DNA from 2 places in the Mesorhizobium sp. CO1-1-7 genome. Region 2 is predicted to be linked to the other one. Evidence: riboswitches for the same ligand, from Rfam matches in the RefSeq annotation. Region 2 holds a riboswitch; the other holds the start of a gene.
The links. Region 2 has a riboswitch for thiamine pyrophosphate ahead of LB516_RS14385 (Ykof family thiamine-binding protein). Riboswitches for the same ligand answer to the same signal wherever they lie in the genome.
Positions count from the first base shown of each region.

Region 1: it holds a riboswitch for thiamine pyrophosphate, as region 2 does, so the genes downstream of both, thiB (thiamine ABC transporter substrate binding subunit) here and LB516_RS14385 (Ykof family thiamine-binding protein) in region 2, are expected to answer to the same signal.

Region 1 is NZ_JAIUHA010000008.1:342,123-350,237, forward strand. It holds gene LB516_RS19950 (amino acid ABC transporter substrate-binding protein) at 1-201, opposite strand, end outside; gene LB516_RS19955 (RNA polymerase factor sigma-32) at 503-1,366, shown strand; gene LB516_RS19960 (M48 family metalloprotease) at 1,383-2,852, opposite strand; gene thiQ (thiamine ABC transporter ATP-binding protein) at 3,082-3,858, opposite strand; gene thiP (thiamine/thiamine pyrophosphate ABC transporter permease) at 3,851-5,470, opposite strand; gene thiB (thiamine ABC transporter substrate binding subunit) at 5,549-6,547, opposite strand; TPP riboswitch at 6,591-6,705, opposite strand; gene LB516_RS19980 (thiamine diphosphokinase) at 6,792-7,451, shown strand; gene LB516_RS19985 (ABC-F family ATP-binding cassette domain-containing protein) at 7,453-8,115, shown strand, end outside.
Region 2 is NZ_JAIUHA010000006.1:112,353-120,467, forward strand. It holds gene LB516_RS14370 (ABC transporter substrate-binding protein) at 164-1,180, opposite strand; gene LB516_RS14375 (ABC transporter ATP-binding protein) at 1,173-1,940, opposite strand; gene LB516_RS14380 (ABC transporter permease) at 1,937-2,800, opposite strand; gene LB516_RS14385 (Ykof family thiamine-binding protein) at 2,763-3,371, opposite strand; TPP riboswitch at 3,362-3,475, opposite strand; gene LB516_RS14390 (hypothetical protein) at 3,751-4,059, shown strand; gene LB516_RS14395 (formyltransferase family protein) at 4,118-5,170, opposite strand; gene msrA (peptide-methionine (S)-S-oxide reductase MsrA) at 5,509-6,027, opposite strand; gene LB516_RS14410 (glycosyltransferase family 39 protein) at 6,199-7,746, opposite strand; gene LB516_RS14415 (hypothetical protein) at 7,945-8,115, shown strand, end outside.

The DNA of each region.
Region 1 (8,115 bases), on a different contig from region 2:
GATCGCCTTGGCGATCTCGACATCGAAGCCAACCAGCGCGCCGGAAGCGTCATGGTAGGTGAAGGGAGCGTAGGTGCCCTCCGTACCGACCTTGATGATTCCGGCCTGCTTGATCTGGTCGAGATTGGCGCCGGCGTGGCCCGATGCGACGGCCAGGGCCTGCAACGTTCCGGCGATGATGAGTGACTTGAGCCATTTCATTTTTCTGTGATCCCGTCCTTGGCCGGTAACCCGGCATGTTGTGAGGGCTGGAAAATGACAGATGCAGGTCGAAAAAATAAGGAATGAAATTTCAAAGAGAGCGTCTTCCAGAAATCAAATTCTCCGGAAGGAATTCATTCGCAGGCTCGGAAGTTGCAGACAGCTGCGCGGACGCTAGCGCTCGCCCTGCCCGCACCGGCGGAACCTTTCTCGCGCATGACAGTTTTGGCTGTTGTAGGGCACGCCGCCGTCATTTCAAGCCGGTGTCTGCCATTTGCCTCGCCGAGCCACGGAGCGCCTTATGATGGAAGACACGGCAGGACGGATCATGGTCCGCGCGGCAATGAAGGCGCCCTATCTCGAGCGCGAGGAGGAGCATCGGCTGGCATTGCTCTGGAAGGAAGACAACGACCAGAACGCGCTGCACAGCATCACCGTCGCCCACATGCGGCTGGTTATTTCCATGGCCTCGAAATTCCGCCATTACGGACTGCCGCTCGGCGATCTGGTTCAAGAGGGCCATGTCGGACTGCTCGAGGCCGCCGCCCGTTTCGAACCGGAGCGCGAGGTGCGTTTCTCGACCTACGCGACGTGGTGGATCCGCGCCTCGATGCAGGACTACATCCTGCGCAACTGGTCGATCGTGCGTGGTGGCACCAGTTCGGCGCAAAAGGCCCTGTTCTTCAATCTCAGACGCTTGCGTGCGCGTCTCGCGAACGGCGCCGAGCCGCTCTCCAACACAAATCTCTACCGCGAGGTTTCGGTTGCGCTTGGTGTATCCGAGGCTGATGTGGCGATGATGGATTCACGGCTGTCGGCTCCGGATTCTTCGCTGAACGTGCCGCTGGCCGACGATGCGGGCGGCACCGAGCGGATGGATTTCCTGGTCTCGGACGATCCCTTGCCGGACGAAATTGTCGGCGACAAGATCGATGTCGCGCGCCGCTCGCTCTGGCTGAAGGAAGCGCTTCACGCACTCAACGCGCGTGAACTCAGGATCATCGAGGAACGCCGGCTGAATGACGAGGGGGCCACGCTCGAGGCGCTCGGCGAGACGCTCGGCATCTCCAAGGAACGTGTCCGCCAGATCGAGGCGCGCGCCATGGAAAAGCTCAAGGTCGCGCTGGTGAAGCAGAATCCGGAATTCATGGCGACCGCCGCCTGATCTCCCGCTCGGGCTTTTATTTGTCGGTGACGATCTTGACCTTGTCGCCGGCCGAAACCGCGGCCCCCGGCGACAGCGCATTGAGCACGCGGAACAGGTCGAGCTTGCGGTCGACGCCAACCATCTGCGCGGCAAGCGATCCCATGGTCTGTCCCGGCTGCACGGTGAGCACACGAATATGCAGTGGCTTCAGTGCCGCCTTCTCGGCGGGGCTGAGGATACGGAAGGAACCGCTGACCGAGCGCGCCACCGTTTCAAGCGAGGTGCTGGCCGAGGGGGCCGCGGTCAGCAATCGGTAAACCTGGCCGCCGGCGCGGATCACAGCGATATCGAACTGCCAGCCTTCGGCGCCTGCATGGGCGGTCGCCGCCTCATTGCCGTTGATGGTTTCCTGCTTGACGGTGCTGTCGTCGAGCCCGGCCACCCAGCCGCTTCTGATATAGTCGGTCAGGGCGCGGTTCTTGTCGATCGAAACGCCGTCGAAGCGGATCGCTATGTCGCCGGGACCGGTCGCCGTCACGGCCGCCGCCGAATTGTCGATGATGAAACCGTCCGGCACCGTGAACGACACGCCCAAGCCTGGATGCAGGAAGGTTTCGCCGCGCACATAGCCTTCTTCCGGCGTGTCGCCGTAAAGCAGGCCGTCTATGCCGGCGAGGAAGGAATCGCGGTCGCGTGTACCGAAGCCTGGCGCACCGAACTGGCGGGCGTGCCGCTGTGCCAAATCGATGCGTTGCGGCGTGTTCGGGTGCGTCGCCAGGAAGTCGAGGCTGGCGTCGGTGGCGCCGCTGATCGAGCGGAAATCGGTATAGGCCGACATCGATTGCAGGAAGCGGCCGGCGGCATAGGGATCGTAGCCGGCTTCGCCGATCGACTTGATACCGATGGCGTCAGCCTCAAGCTCCTGGTTGCGCGAGAACTGCGCCAGCCTGAGCTTGCCGCGGATAAGTGCAGCCTTGGCGGTCGGGCTGTCGCCAAGCACATCGGAGACGACCTTGGTCGCCAGACCTTCCTCGGCCTCCAACTGCTGGCGCTGCAGCCCATGATTGGCGGTGACGTGGCCCATCTCATGCGCGATGACGGCGGCGAGCTCGGACGAATCATTGGCCAGCGCCAAGAGGCCGCGCGTTATGTAGAGATAGCCGCCCGGCAGCGCGAAGGCGTTGACGTTGGGCGAATTGAGGATGGTGATGCGATAGGTCTGGGTTGGGTTCGCCGACACCACGGTCAGATTGCCGACCACCTTGGCGACCATGCGTTCGAGCTTGGGATCGGAATATTCGCCGCCATAGGTCGCCAGGATGCGCGGATGCTGCGCCTTGGCGAGCTCCGCGAGCTTGTTGTTGGCGGCGACATTGTCGACCGTGATCGGCTTGTCGGATGGCTGGAAGCCTGATTCCTGGACTTCCGGAGGCGTGAACATCTGGCAGCTTGCCAGCGCCACGGCAAAGCCGGCCAGCGCCAGAAAGCGCGCCAGCGGGTTCATTCGTAGCCTGTCAACGCCGATCGCCAGAACGGCTTCCTTTCAGGTCCCTGCGCATGACCACATGCGCAAAACAAACTGCTACAGTATCCGTCACGCGCCCCTCGGAGCATGCGACGGAAGCTGTAGGCAAATCACGGCCTGTGCCGGACCGGTATCGAGCGGACCTAGCCACACTACTCCAGTCATGGCAAGCAAGCGCCACATCGCATCGAGCCGGTTTGAGCGTAAATTATGTCCGCTTCCGGGCAATATCTCGTGATAAGGAATCCCCGGCACCGGCTCCGATATAGCGCCGGAATGCCTCCGGACCAGCCCCGGCAAAGAAATCATCCGCCGTGCCGATAGCGGCGACGGCGCCGTTCTCGAGAAACACCAGCCTCTGACCGATGCGGCGGGCATCTTGCGGCTGATGCGTGACGAACAGCACCGTCATGCCACGCTCGGCATGCAGGCCGGCAACCAGGTCGAGCATATCGTCTCGCAAGGCGGGCCCAAGCGAAGCGAAGGGCTCGTCGAGCAGCAGCACCGGGCGGTCACGCACCAGCACGCGAGCCAGGGCGACGCGCTGGCGCTCACCGCCGGAAAGTTCGCGCGGCAGCCGCTTCTCCTTGCCGGCAAGGCCGGTGCGCGCAAGCGCATCGGCGATCGCAGCGCGATCGGCTTCGGCCAGCCGCAACGATGGCGAACGGCCGAGCCCGACATTCTGCTCGACGGAAAGATGCGCGAAAAGGTTGTTTTCCTGAAAAACCATCGACACTGGCCGCGCCGCCGGTGGCGCGGTGCTGACATCGGCCCCGCCGATCAGCACGCGGCCGGATCGCGGCGGCTCGAACCCGGCCACCAGATTGAGCAGCGTCGACTTTCCGGAGCCGCTCGGTCCCATGATGGCGGTGATTTGCCCCGCCGTGAACTCGGCATCGAAGGCGAACGACGCCTCGCCATAGCTGAACGAAACCTTGTCCAGCCGCACCGAAACCCCTTTGCCGCCAGCCGCCCCGTCAGACATTGCGGGCCGTCTCCTTTCCCAGCCGGTCCGCTGCCAGCACCAGTGCCAGGCAGACAAGGCCGAGCAGCAGCGCCAAGCCGGCGGCGTCCTCGGTTCGGTAGCTGCCCATGCGCGCCAGGAGAAGGTAGGGCAAGGTCTGCACGGAATCACTGCCGAACAGGGCGATGACGCCGAGATCGCCGAGCGACAGTGCCATGGCGAAGGCAAAAGCGGTGGCGAGCGGGCGCCGCAACGTCGGCCAGTCGACCAGCCACAGTCTTGACCAGCCGGAAATTCCGAGCTGCGCGCAAAGCCGCTCGTGACGCTCGCTTGCCGCGTCATAGGCGGGACGGATGGCGCGCAGCGCAAAAGGCATCGCCATGACAGCGTTGACGGTGACGACCATGAGCGGCGCGATGGCAAAGACATCGCCGACATGGCGCAGCAACAGGAACCAGCCGGCGCCGACGACGATCGGCGGCACGACCAGGACAAACCCGGCGCCCGTATCGGTGGCATGTTCGAGCAGTGTCCTTGCCCCGAAGCGGCGGTTCGACGCCAGCGCCCTGCGCGCCATGGTCAATGCCAGCGAAAGCATCACCGAAAGCAAGGCCGAAAGGAAAGCGAGCACGGCACTGGTCAGCGTCGCCTGACGGACAGTGGCCTCGCCTGCAAGCCGGCCGAGGTCGGCGCCAAGGCCGGCCGCCACGGTTGTCGCCATCGGCCCCGCAACGAACAGCAAGGCCAACACGATGAGCGTCGCGTTCAGCCAGGCTTCGGTCCTGTTGACGGAGAGGTAGCGGCGCGGCGCGACCGGCAGGTTGATGTCGCCGACGACGTCGGCTCCGAGTCGGGTCAACGCCAGCACCACGATGAAGGTCAAGGCGATCTGCAGCATTGTCAGCGCGACAGCCCTCGCGGGATCGAAATCGAAGCGCAATGCCTGATAGATGCCGACTTCGAGCGTCGTCGCGGCCGGCCCGCCGCCGAGCGTCAGCACGATGGTGAAGGATGTGATGCACAGCATGAAGACAAGTCCGGCGACACCGGGCAGCGCGGCACGCAGCATCGGCCACTCGATCAGCCGGAATGCCGGCGGCGCCCCCATGCCGAGCTGGCTCGCCAGCCGCCACTGGTCGGAGGGAATGGTCTGCAGCGCCTCGAGGAACAGGCGGGTGGCCAGCGGCAGGTTGAAGAAGACATGGGCGACGAGAATGCCGGACAGGCCATAGATGCCCGGCCAACCCTGGCCGCCGACGGCGCTGAGAAAGCCGGAGAAATAGCCGGCGCGGCCATAGAGCGCCAGGATGCCGAGCGACGCGACGATCGCCGGCAGCGCCAGCGGCACGGCGAAGAGCTGCAGGATGAAGGCACGGCCGAAAAACCGTGGATGCCGCGACAGCGCCCGCGCCACGAACAGGGCCGGCCCGACCGAGAGCAGCGTCGACAGGGCCGCCTGCCAGAGCGTGAAGCGCACGACCCGGAACAGGTAGGGATCGAACGCAGCCCAAGCGCCGGAAAAATCGCGAGCGCCTTCGACAAGCAGCCCCGCAAACGCGCCGCCGATCAAAATGGCGATGGCGGCGAGCCCTATCACGCCGGCTGTGATGCGGGGATCAGAGCGGGTTTGCACGCCGCACCGTCAACGATTGGGTGAAGCTTGTGGAGCGTCGCCGTAGAGCGTTCATCTCACGAGATTAGCCCACAAAACCTACTTGCTCATCACCGCCAGCCATTCATCGACCCAGGCTTTGCGGTTGGCCGCCACCTCCTCCGGGCTGAACAGCAAGGTTTTGGTCGGCTTGACCAGTTTGTCGAAGGCGGGGTTGAGCGGCTTGTCGGTCTTGCCGGCCGGGAACATCCAGTTGGTCTCGGGGATGGCGTCCTGGAATTTCGGCCCGGTCATGAAGGCCATGAACTTTTCCGCCAGCGGATTCTTGGCGCCGGCCGTGGTGATGCCCGCGACCTCGATCTGCAGATATTCACCTTCCTCGAACGACGCCGCCTGATAGCGCTCGGTGTTCTCGGCGACCATGTGGTAGGCCGGCGAGGTGGTGTAGGACAGCACCATCGGCGCCTCGCCCTTGGTGAACAGGCCATAGGCCTCGCTCCAGCCCGGCGTCACGGTCAGCACCTTGGTCTTGAGCTTGGCCCAGGCCTCCGGCGCCTTGTCGCCATAGACCGACTTCACCCACAACAGCAGGCCAAGACCGGGCGTCGATGTGCGCGGGTCCTGGATGACGATCTTGTCGTCGGCGCTACCCTCGACCAAATCCTTCAGGCTTTTCGGCGGCGATTTCAGCTTCTGGGTATCGTAGACGACGGCGAAGTAGCCATAGTCGAAGGGAACAAAAGTATCGTCGCTCCAGCCACCCGGCACGTTGACGTCCGTTATTGCGCCATGTGGCGCGAACAGGCCCGAGGCCTTGGCATCGGCGGTGAGATTGGTGTCGAGACCGAGCACGATGTCGGCTTTGGTCGAAGCGCCTTCCAGCTTGACGCGGTTGAGCAGCGCCACGCCATCGGCGACCGAGACGAACTCGAGATCGCAGCCGCATTCTGCCTCGAATTCCTTCTTCACCACGGGACCTGGACCCCAGTCGGCGGTGAAGCTCTCATAGGTGTAGACGGTGAGCTTATCCTTGGCCAAGGCCGGCCCGGACAGGGTCACTGCCGTGGCGGCGATCAGAAAATATAAAAGCGTGCGCATCGGCGCCTCCTTCGTTTGCGTTGAAAGGAATTGAGGCGTCGGAGTGTCCGAAACGTCTAATCCCTCCGCCGGTACAAACCGGATCAGGTTCAGCGGGTTGGCGACACTGCCTCTCAGCCGGCCCGCGAAATTCGCGTCCGGCACCCCGTTAGAGCGTTTCGACACATAGGCCGGGCCGATGACCCGCGCAAGTGGGACTTTGCCGCCTTCCGTTTCCCGTGCCGGGCTGGTAAGGCGACGGGATATGAGCACATTCACCATCCTGCTTGGCGGCGACCTCATCCGCACGCCTCGGCTCGACCGCCAGGTCGAAGGCTCGCGCGTCATCGCCGCCGACGCCGGCATCGGCCATGCGCGGATGCTGGGCCTCGTGCCGGAACTGTGGGTGGGTGATTTCGACTCGGTCCCGGCTGATCTGCCCGCCGACCTCGCCGCCGTGCCGCGGCAAACCTTCCCGGCGGAAAAGGACAAGACCGACGGAGAACTGGCGATCGCGGCCGCACTGGAGCGCGGGGCGACCCGCCTTGTGCTGGCGGGCGCCTTCGGCGGCAAGCGCGCCGACCACGCCTTCCTGCATCTGGCGCTTGGCCTGCGGCTGGCCGAAGCCGGAATGGATGTGTTTCTGACCAGCGGCGCCCAGGAAGGTGTTCCCTTGCTGCCCGGCAGGGCCGGCTTCGATTATGCCGACGGCACGCTGTTCTCGATTCTCGGCTTCTCCGAACTCTCCGGCCTGACCGTCACCGGCGCCAAATGGCCGCTCGACAAGGTCGAGGTGGCGTTCGGTTCGTCGCTGACCATTTCCAACGAGGTCAAGTTCGGCAAGACCGGGGGCCGCCTCGACATCGCGCTCGGCCATGGCCGCGCGCTGCTGCTCGCCCATCCCTATCCATTGCCCGAAAGCTGACATGGCCCCGCCTCTTCTCAATCTCGACGGGATAAGACTGACCTTCGGCGGCGCGCCGCTGCTCGACGGCGCCGCCTTGACCGCTTCGGCCGGCGACAAGATCGCGCTGGTCGGCCGCAACGGGTCCGGCAAGTCGACGCTGCTCAAGATCGCCGCCGGCCTGATCGAACCACAGGACGGCGAGGTGTTCCGCCAGCCTTCGGCGACGGTGCGTTATCTGCCGCAAATGCCCGACATGGACGGCTTTGCAACCGTGCGCGCCTATGTGGAGGCCGGGCTCGGGCCCGCCGACGATCCCTACCGCGCCAGCTATCTGATGGAGCATCTCGGCCTGTCGGGCGAAGAACGGCCTGGCGACCTGTCCGGCGGAGAGGCCAGGCGCGCCGCGCTTGCCCGCGTCATGGCGCCGGAGCCCGACATCCTGCTTCTTGATGAGCCGACTAACCATCTTGATTTATCTGTCATCGAATGGCTGGAAGAAGAGCTCGTCCGGACCTCCTCGGCGCTCATCGTCATCTCGCATGACCGCCGCTTCCTCGAGCGCGTGTCGCGCGCCACAGTCTGGCTCGATCGCGGCCAGACGCGCAGGCTGGACAAGGGCTTTGGCCATTTCGAGGAATGGCGCGACCTGGTGCTGGAAGAGGAAGAGCGCGAACAGCACAAG
Region 2 (8,115 bases):
GCTGTGCGGTTAACCGAGAAGATCATATCGGCATCAGAAACGGCGACGGCGCCGCCGAAAGACATGCGAGACACAAGGCACGGCCGTGCAGATTGTCTCCGCTTCGAGGATCGCCAGGAATGAGTTTCGCCCGAGTTGATCCTCTCCTTAAGGGATTGGCCAGCTACCCCAGAAATGCGTTGCTGAAATACCTGGCGAAATCCGGGCTCTGCGGCAGAACCTTACCGTCGGTGTCGCGCAGAATGCCGGCGGCGAAGAGGTAGTTGCCGATCGCTTCCATCTTGGCAGGGTCCAACGTCCCGATGGCACCATTTTGCCCGCGTAGATAATTGCCCTCGAGCAGTGCCTTCAGCGAGGCGTGGACCAAGGCCGGATTCGTCAGGGCATCCTTGTTGGCGGCTATCAGCAGCGTGGCGGCCTCCCCTGGATGATCGACGGCGAATTGGTAACCGCGCCGCGTTGCCTGGATGAAGGATGACGACAATTCGGGGTTCGCCTGGAGATACGCTTCGCTCGAAGAGATAAGCGTGGTGTGCTCATCGGGGACGCCATGGTCGGCATAGACGAAACTGCGCTGCTTAACGCCCCTGAGTTCGGCTTCGACGCCCTCCCAGGTCGACACTTCCAGCGTGAAGTCGACCGAACCGTTGGCCAGCGCCTCGTAGGCGGAAGTGCCCAGCGTCACCGTCTCGAAATCGCCCTTGCCGCCGTCGTGACGGATGATGGTCGAGATCAGCGCGGTCTCCCAGGCGCTGCCGAAACCGCCATAGGTCAGGCCATCCAGATCTTTCGGGCTTTTGATGTCGCTGCGCGCGGCATTGAACACCAGCCGGCCTGTCTCGGACTGCACGACGGCATAGACGCCCTTCAGATCGGCCCCCGCGGTCTTCTGGGTGAACAGGCTGATGGTGCCGTTGATCCCGAAATCGGCGACATGGTTGGCGACAAGCGTGCCGGCACCGGTATCGCTGTACGGCAGGATGTCGACCTCGATGCCGGCTTCCCGATAAAATCCCTTATCGCGGGCGACGAACAGCCCGATGTGGTTGGTGTTGACCGTCCAGTCGAGGGCGACTGTGACCGTCCGCGTTGCCGCGAAGGAACGGCTCGATCCGGTGATCAGCGGTACGCTGCCGGCAAGGGTGAGCAGCAGGGCTTGCCTGCGCGTCAAGTCAATCATGGTCATGTCCTTTGGATGGCTGGGGGTTGAGCAAAATGTCGAGAATCTCGGCCTCGAGTGCCCCGGCCTGCCGCGTGGCCGCGCTGGCGGAATCGCGCGGGCGCGGCAGCGGCACCTTGATCTCGCGCACGACCCGGGCAGGCCGCGCGGACAGCACATAGATGCGGTCGGACAGGAACAGGGCTTCGCGCACGTCATGAGTGATCAGCAACGCCGTCCAGTGGTGGTGCCGCCACATCTGTTCGAGCCAGCGCTGCAGGGCCGCACGGGTCAGTGCGTCGAGCGCGCCGAACGGCTCGTCGAGCAGCAACATATCGCGTTCCTGCACCACGGTACGTAAAAGCGCCGTGCGCTGGCGCATGCCGCCCGAGAGCTGCGCTGGAAAGTGCCACTCGAAGCCGGCAAGGCCGAACTCGGCAATCAGCGGAGCCACACGCTTCCGTGCCGCCTTGCGGCTGACGCCTTGCACCTCGAGTCCGAGCGTGGTGTTGTCGAGGATGCGCCGCCACGGCATCAGCGCGTCGCGCTGCGGCATGAAGGCGAAATGCCTGCCGTGATCGTCGAGCGGCACGCCGTCGAAGAACATCTCACCCTCGCCATGCTCGGCGCCGGTCAGAAGCTGGAACAGCGTCGACTTGCCGGCTCCCGAAGGTCCAAGGATCGAGACGAATTCGCCGGCATCGACACGAAGCGAAATGTCGGCGAGCACATCGAGCCCGCCAAACGCCTTGCGAACATGCCGCAATTCGAGCCGGCTCATGCTTCTGGACCTTTTCCAGCGCCTTGCCTGCCAGCGGCTCGTTCCCAGGGCATGGCAAGACGCTGCAGCAGCATCGTCAGCCCGAACAGGACAAGGGTGAGCGCTGCGCTGACGCAGACGGCGGCGAGCACCAGGTCGGGACGGAAATTGTTCTTGGCGTTGAGCATGTAGATGCCCAGCCCTTTGGCCGCGCCTGCATATTCGGCGAAAATGGCGCCGACGACGGCATAGGTGATGGATATCCTGAGGCCAGCGAAGAAATAAGGCAGCGCCGAAGGCAATCGTGCCAGCATGAAGACACGCCAACGCCCTGCTCCCATGGCACGCAGCATCTGACCGATCTCCACCTCGGTAGCCTCGTAGCCCTGTACCAGCGCGACCAGCATCGGGAAGAAGGTGACCAGCGCCACCAGCACGATCTTGGGCGCCAGCCCGAAGCCGAACCACAGCACCACCAATGGCGCGATGGCGACCAGCGGCAAAGTCTGGCTGACTATGAAGATGGGAAACAGCGCTCGCCGCAAAGGCTGGAAGAAGTCGACCAGCATCGACAGGGCGAAGGCGGCACTGAGCGAACAGGCAAAACCGATCAGCGTGGCGCGGACCGTGGGAATGGCGTTGTCGACCAAGGCTTCCCGATTGAGCATCGCCTGTTCGAAGACGCGCGAGGGCGCCGGCAGAACCGTCGGCTTGATGCCGGAAATGTTTGCGTACAGTTCCCAGGCCACGAGCACCAAACCGATCGATATCACGGCCGGCGCTGTTTTTGCGAAGAAGCCCGCGACGTTACGCGGGTTGAATGACGATGAGACCACGAGCGGTTCAGACGGCGGTGGGACTGTTGGCCGAGACCGTGACATCGAGGGTTACATGGCCGGCGCCGGGCCCGAAGCGGCAGAAGGCTTCATCGAGGGCCGAGAAGATCGCGCCGGCATCGCCGCGCAGCTTGGTGCAGAAATTCTTGGAGCGATCGTAGACGCCGGACTGCTTCAGGAAATCTATGCAGCCATAGATTTCGTCCATGTGGTCGTCAGTGCCCATCACATAGAGCGAGAACTGCGCCGCCGCCGGCTGGCCAGTGGCCGGCGCGCCGCGCACTGCGGTGATGGCGGCTTGCTTGCGCGGGCCGAGTGGCCCGGCAGGTCCGCCGAACGTGTCGGAGCGGCAGATCGGGTCATCCGGCTCGCCTGGGCAGCCACGCGAAATGGTGGCTGACAGCACGCAATGCCTGCCGCTGCCAGACGCGGCCACGAAAAGGTCGCGCAGCGCAGGGAATAACACCTCGGGGGGCCCGACCAGCAAGGTCGAAATGTCGTCGGTCTCGATCCTGAGCTTATCGCGGTACTGATCGAGCGCGCCGAGCGCGCCCAGAATGATGCCGACGAAATCGTCGGCCATTGGATATAGGGAAACCTGTGCGCCTGAAAACATCGCCCGCCTCGCTCCGCTGGTATTACCCAGATCAGCTTCTAGGGTCTGTGGGCTTGCCGCCCCCGTCTCAGCCCCGACCGTACGGAGCACCCCTGTGGATAGGCGCGTTAAAGCATCATTCGGACGGTTGGGAAAGCTGTTTTTTTGGCAAGCCGCGCTAAAGCATTGCCCGAGCTCCAGGGCAATTGGACATCGCCGGCGCGGAAATTTGTCTGGAACCTTCGCCATTCCGAGGGGTTGTCCCACCAGTCGCTGGACGCGATTCCAGGATCAATTTTCCGTTCGGGATTGTGTCAAAACAAGAGATTGAGCGGTTCATGATTTCCGCGAAACCGTGCACCGTTCCCGGCGACGAGTTCACAGAAAATGGAGACAAATCATGTTCATGAAAATCCTCGCGGCTTCGGCCTTCACCATTGCCGTTGCAACATCCGCCATGGCACAAAGCAATAGCGCAGCCGGCGCGGATGGGCCCGGCGGTAGCGGCAAGTCCGTCACTGTGGACCCAAGCACCCCGGCTTCACCCAGTACGATCGATCCGGGCGCGACCAACAGCACGACCACCACGCCGGGCGACATGAATTCCAATGCGGACAAGAATTGCCCGACCAACCCGCAGGGTGCACAGACGGACGCCAATGGCAACGCCACCGCGCCGACCGTGAACGACAACAACTGCGGAAAGTAGTTTGCCATCGCGATATGAGAACCGCGGACGCAGTTTCCGCGGTTCCCATTATTGGGATTCAGTGTCCGCGACTACCCGCTTGCGGCTCTGGTGCCGCTTCACTGCCCACCCGGCCAAAGACCCTTAATTCAGCGTACGGTTTGCCGGCCCGGGGGCGTGGGAATGAGGCGTATATTTTCATCAGCCGTTTGAGCAGGCGCCCGTAGGTGAGGTGCCGAACCCGGCCATTGGCAAGATCGAACTCCACCATCCCCCACCGCCTTACGGGACCCTTTCCGGTTGGCGGACCCAGTCGCCTGACCTGGAAGGCCAGCCTGACCTTGCGGCCGGCGACATCCAGATAGATACCGGGTTTAGCGCCCAATACGTGCCACATCCGGGCAACGTGCCCGATCGACATGTCGGACGAAATCGCCATGTGGTCCCGCTCAAGTCGAGCCCAGACGAAATCACCGGCTGGCTGCCGCATCCCCGACACCAGATTCTTGCAATAGCCTGGCGCCACCTCACGCACCAACCGGCGCATCGCGCTCGCCACGCCGTCCACCATATCCCGCCGCGATGCCCAGTCTGCTTCGGTGAACAGCACTTGTCCGAGGATGTCGCCGTCGTCGAAATTGGCCGACATCTTATGCAGTGTCACGCCGCCATGGACCGCATGCTGGCCATCCGCGACAAGACGATGGAGAGGATGCGGCCCCCGGTAGTTGGGCAGCAGCGCCGGATGAAAATTAAGCCCGCCCTTGGGAAAGAGGTCGAGCAGCTGCTGCGGGATCAAGGTCGGGAAAGCGAAGCAGATCAGCACATCCGCGGCGATGTCAGGCAATTGCCGGGCAAGCTCGTTCCAGTCGTAAGGCCGGCGGAATTCGATCAGCTTTACCGGCGTGTTGCCGAGATGGCGCCTGAGCAAAAGCCGGCGCCTCAGCCTGCGCCGAAAATTGCCAATGCTGAAGCCTCTGGATGGGCGTTGAAAACCAGGCACGATGATCGCACCAACACGGTTTCCCGCCTCGATCCATCCGGAAAGCAGCGGCCCGGTATAAGCAGAAACATCCAGGATGAAAATTGCATTGAGTTCCCCGGCGCGGGCCGCGGGTTCGGAAGAAATCATCTTCTCAAGCCCAGCGGGGCGAGACGTAGCCTGCCCGCGCCAGCAATTCGATCACCGTTACAACTCGGCCAGCCAGGCCCGAAAGCCGGCCTGGCCGGTCAGGCTGCCTTGGAAGAAAGCGGTCCCGCCGCAACACTTGAGAGTCTTTCCCGCTTCACCAACACCGGCTTTTCGTAGATCTTCTTCATGCTCATCCCCGATGATCGATCAACCCACACAGTTGGCCAGCAACGCAACGAACTGTCAACCGCCACGGCGGCTAACAGCCCCTATGCGTATGATCCTTGGCAATCGACGGGCGTTTATACCCCACCTGCTGCCAAAACGGCTGGTGAACCTTATGAAACCGCCTTTTCACGAACCGGCAGCTTCCAGCCTGGTCTGACGAAATGGCAGGTGTAGCCGTTGGGATATTTCTCGAGATAGTCCTGGTGCTCGGGTTCGGCCTCCCAGAACGCTCCGGCCGGCGCAAGTTCGGTGACGACCTTGCCGGGCCACAGGCCGGAGGCGTCGACATCGGCGATGGTGTCCTCCGCCACACGCTTCTGCTCCTCATCGGTGTAGTAGATTGCGGAGCGATAGCTCATGCCGACATCGTTTCCCTGGCGATTGCGCGTCGTCGGATCATGTATCTGGAAGAAGAATTCCAGAAGCTGGCGAAAGCTGATTTTCGCCGGGTCGAAGGTGATCTCGATGGCTTCGGCATGCGTGCCATGATTGCGATAGGTGGCGTTCGGCACGTCGCCGCCACTGTAGCCGACACGCGTGGCAAGGACACCCGGGAAGCGCCGGATCAAATCCTGCATGCCCCAGAAGCAGCCGCCGGCAAGCACTGCACGTTCGCTCGAAGTCGCCATGTCACGTCTCCTCAAAAGGCAATTCCGGGGAAGTGTAGCGGCTCTCCGTCGGGAATTGCGCGGCACAAACTTGGATAGTGCATAAATGGGCATTATTGCCTGGTTCGTCCAGTCAGACGAGCGGCCGTCCGCTTGTATTATAGGGAATGGGATCGCACGTCGCCGCTCACCCTAGCTGCGCGGATGCCGGGTCCGGCTACTGGCGGCAGCCGGCAGATATCGCGTGCCGGGCGGAATGACGGCAAAGCTGATCACCACCGGCGGTGCCTCGCGCGACCAGTTGAAAAGAACGGTCTTGACCGGGATATTGTCCACCCATGCCAGCAGCCTTGACGGCACGTGACGACCCGACCAGACCATCAGCATGCCGTGGTCGCGCAACCGCTGCCTCGTGATCCAGGGTGCAAACCGCATATCGAGATCGGTGAAGATAGACGGCTTGTCATAGGCGTTGAGGCCAGCCAGCATGGCAAGATTGGTGTCGCCACCGACGATGTCGAGCCGGCCCGGCGCCGCCGCGTGCCAGATTGCCTCGGCCTCGTCCGAGATCGGCCGCGCCGGCCAGCAGACGGCGTCCATGCGTCCCCGCACATTGCAGTCCGTCCATCGGATCGCCCCATAGGCGCCCGACATGGCGACGATGCAGATGAAGGCGCAGATCGCCAACCTCCTCATCTCGACGGCACCGAGCCGGTGACCGAGAAAGGCGAGCGCGACGACGCCGACAAGATTGTACATCGGTGCGCCCCAGGCTTCGCCGGTGCCGGTGAACAACGAGACCACCATGATCAGCGCCGCCGGCCCAAGCCCCATCCAGCAGAGATAGACGATCGTGTCGCGCTCGACCGGCACTTGCGGGGCTGGTGAGCGCCGCAACAGCCCTGATAGCGCCAACACCAGGAGAAAGCCGGAAAGGCCGGCCATCTGGACGCCGATATAATAGAGCCGCGCCCGGTGCTCGCTCACCCATGCATCGCGACCGGCGAAATAGGTCAAAGGCAGGAAATCGATGCGGTAGAGTGCGATGGCAAGCGGCGCGGCGGCGGCGAGAAACACAGCCAGGCCAAGCCATGGCCAGGGTGTCGCCAGCCGGCTGCGCGCACGTGGGTCGCACAGCAGCCAGAGGCCGCCGAAGGCAAGCAGCAAGCCGGTGGAAAACTTGGCGTAGAGCCCAACGCCCGACACCAATCCGAGCGCCAGCCACCAGCCCGGCCCGCCGCCGCGGCTGGCGCGCCACAGCAACCAGCAGATCGCCGCCCAGAACGGCATCTGCGCATAGTCGTGATTGAATTGCGGCGTCGGCCAGCCGAAGAAATAGACCGACGGCATCAAAAGCACGGCGGCCAGCGCTTTGTCGCGGCCGAGCGTGTCGCGAGCCAGCAGGTGGACCAGGACGAAAGTGGCCGAGATCGTCAGCTGGGCCAGCAGATATTGCGGCCAGCGGAACGATCCGGTCAGGAGATGACTGATCTCGAGCAGCCAGCCGGGGAGTTGCGGATGCTTGTAGGTCAAAAGCACCCATTCGCGGCCCCACATGAAGCCTTCCACGACATCGCCGGGCGGTGCGGGATCGATAAGTGTTGGCACCAAGGTCCAGCACAGGATCTGCACCAGGCACAAAAGTGCCAGCAAACCCCAAGGGTGCCGAAGCAGCGCGGACCAGACCAATGACGAGTCCAGGCCCACGGCAGGCAGTGCTGCCGGCACCCAACGATCCATGGAGTCGTCAATTCCCGCCATGCCGCGCTTAAATCACATCGCCCGGTTTGCCGAATAGCCCCAAGGTCAAAGCTTACAAAAAAGTATACTTGCGTGCCATTGCAATACCAAGATTGAGCGGGAATCTCGGCGTTCTATTGCCCTCCCCGGGCAAAACAGCCCGCACACCTGATCCCACTTCAGCATCCCGGACATTCGATGCGTCACCAGCATGCCGTCATCCATCACCGCGCGCTCGACTTCTGGCTGGCGCGCGCGGCTGTCCTCGTCATCATCTGCCTGCAGCTTCTGGTCATCAACGATCTTTCGTTCGGCCCTCGCTGGCTGGCGCCGGCGCTGGAGGCCGCCCTGCTGGTGCCCCTATCCGTG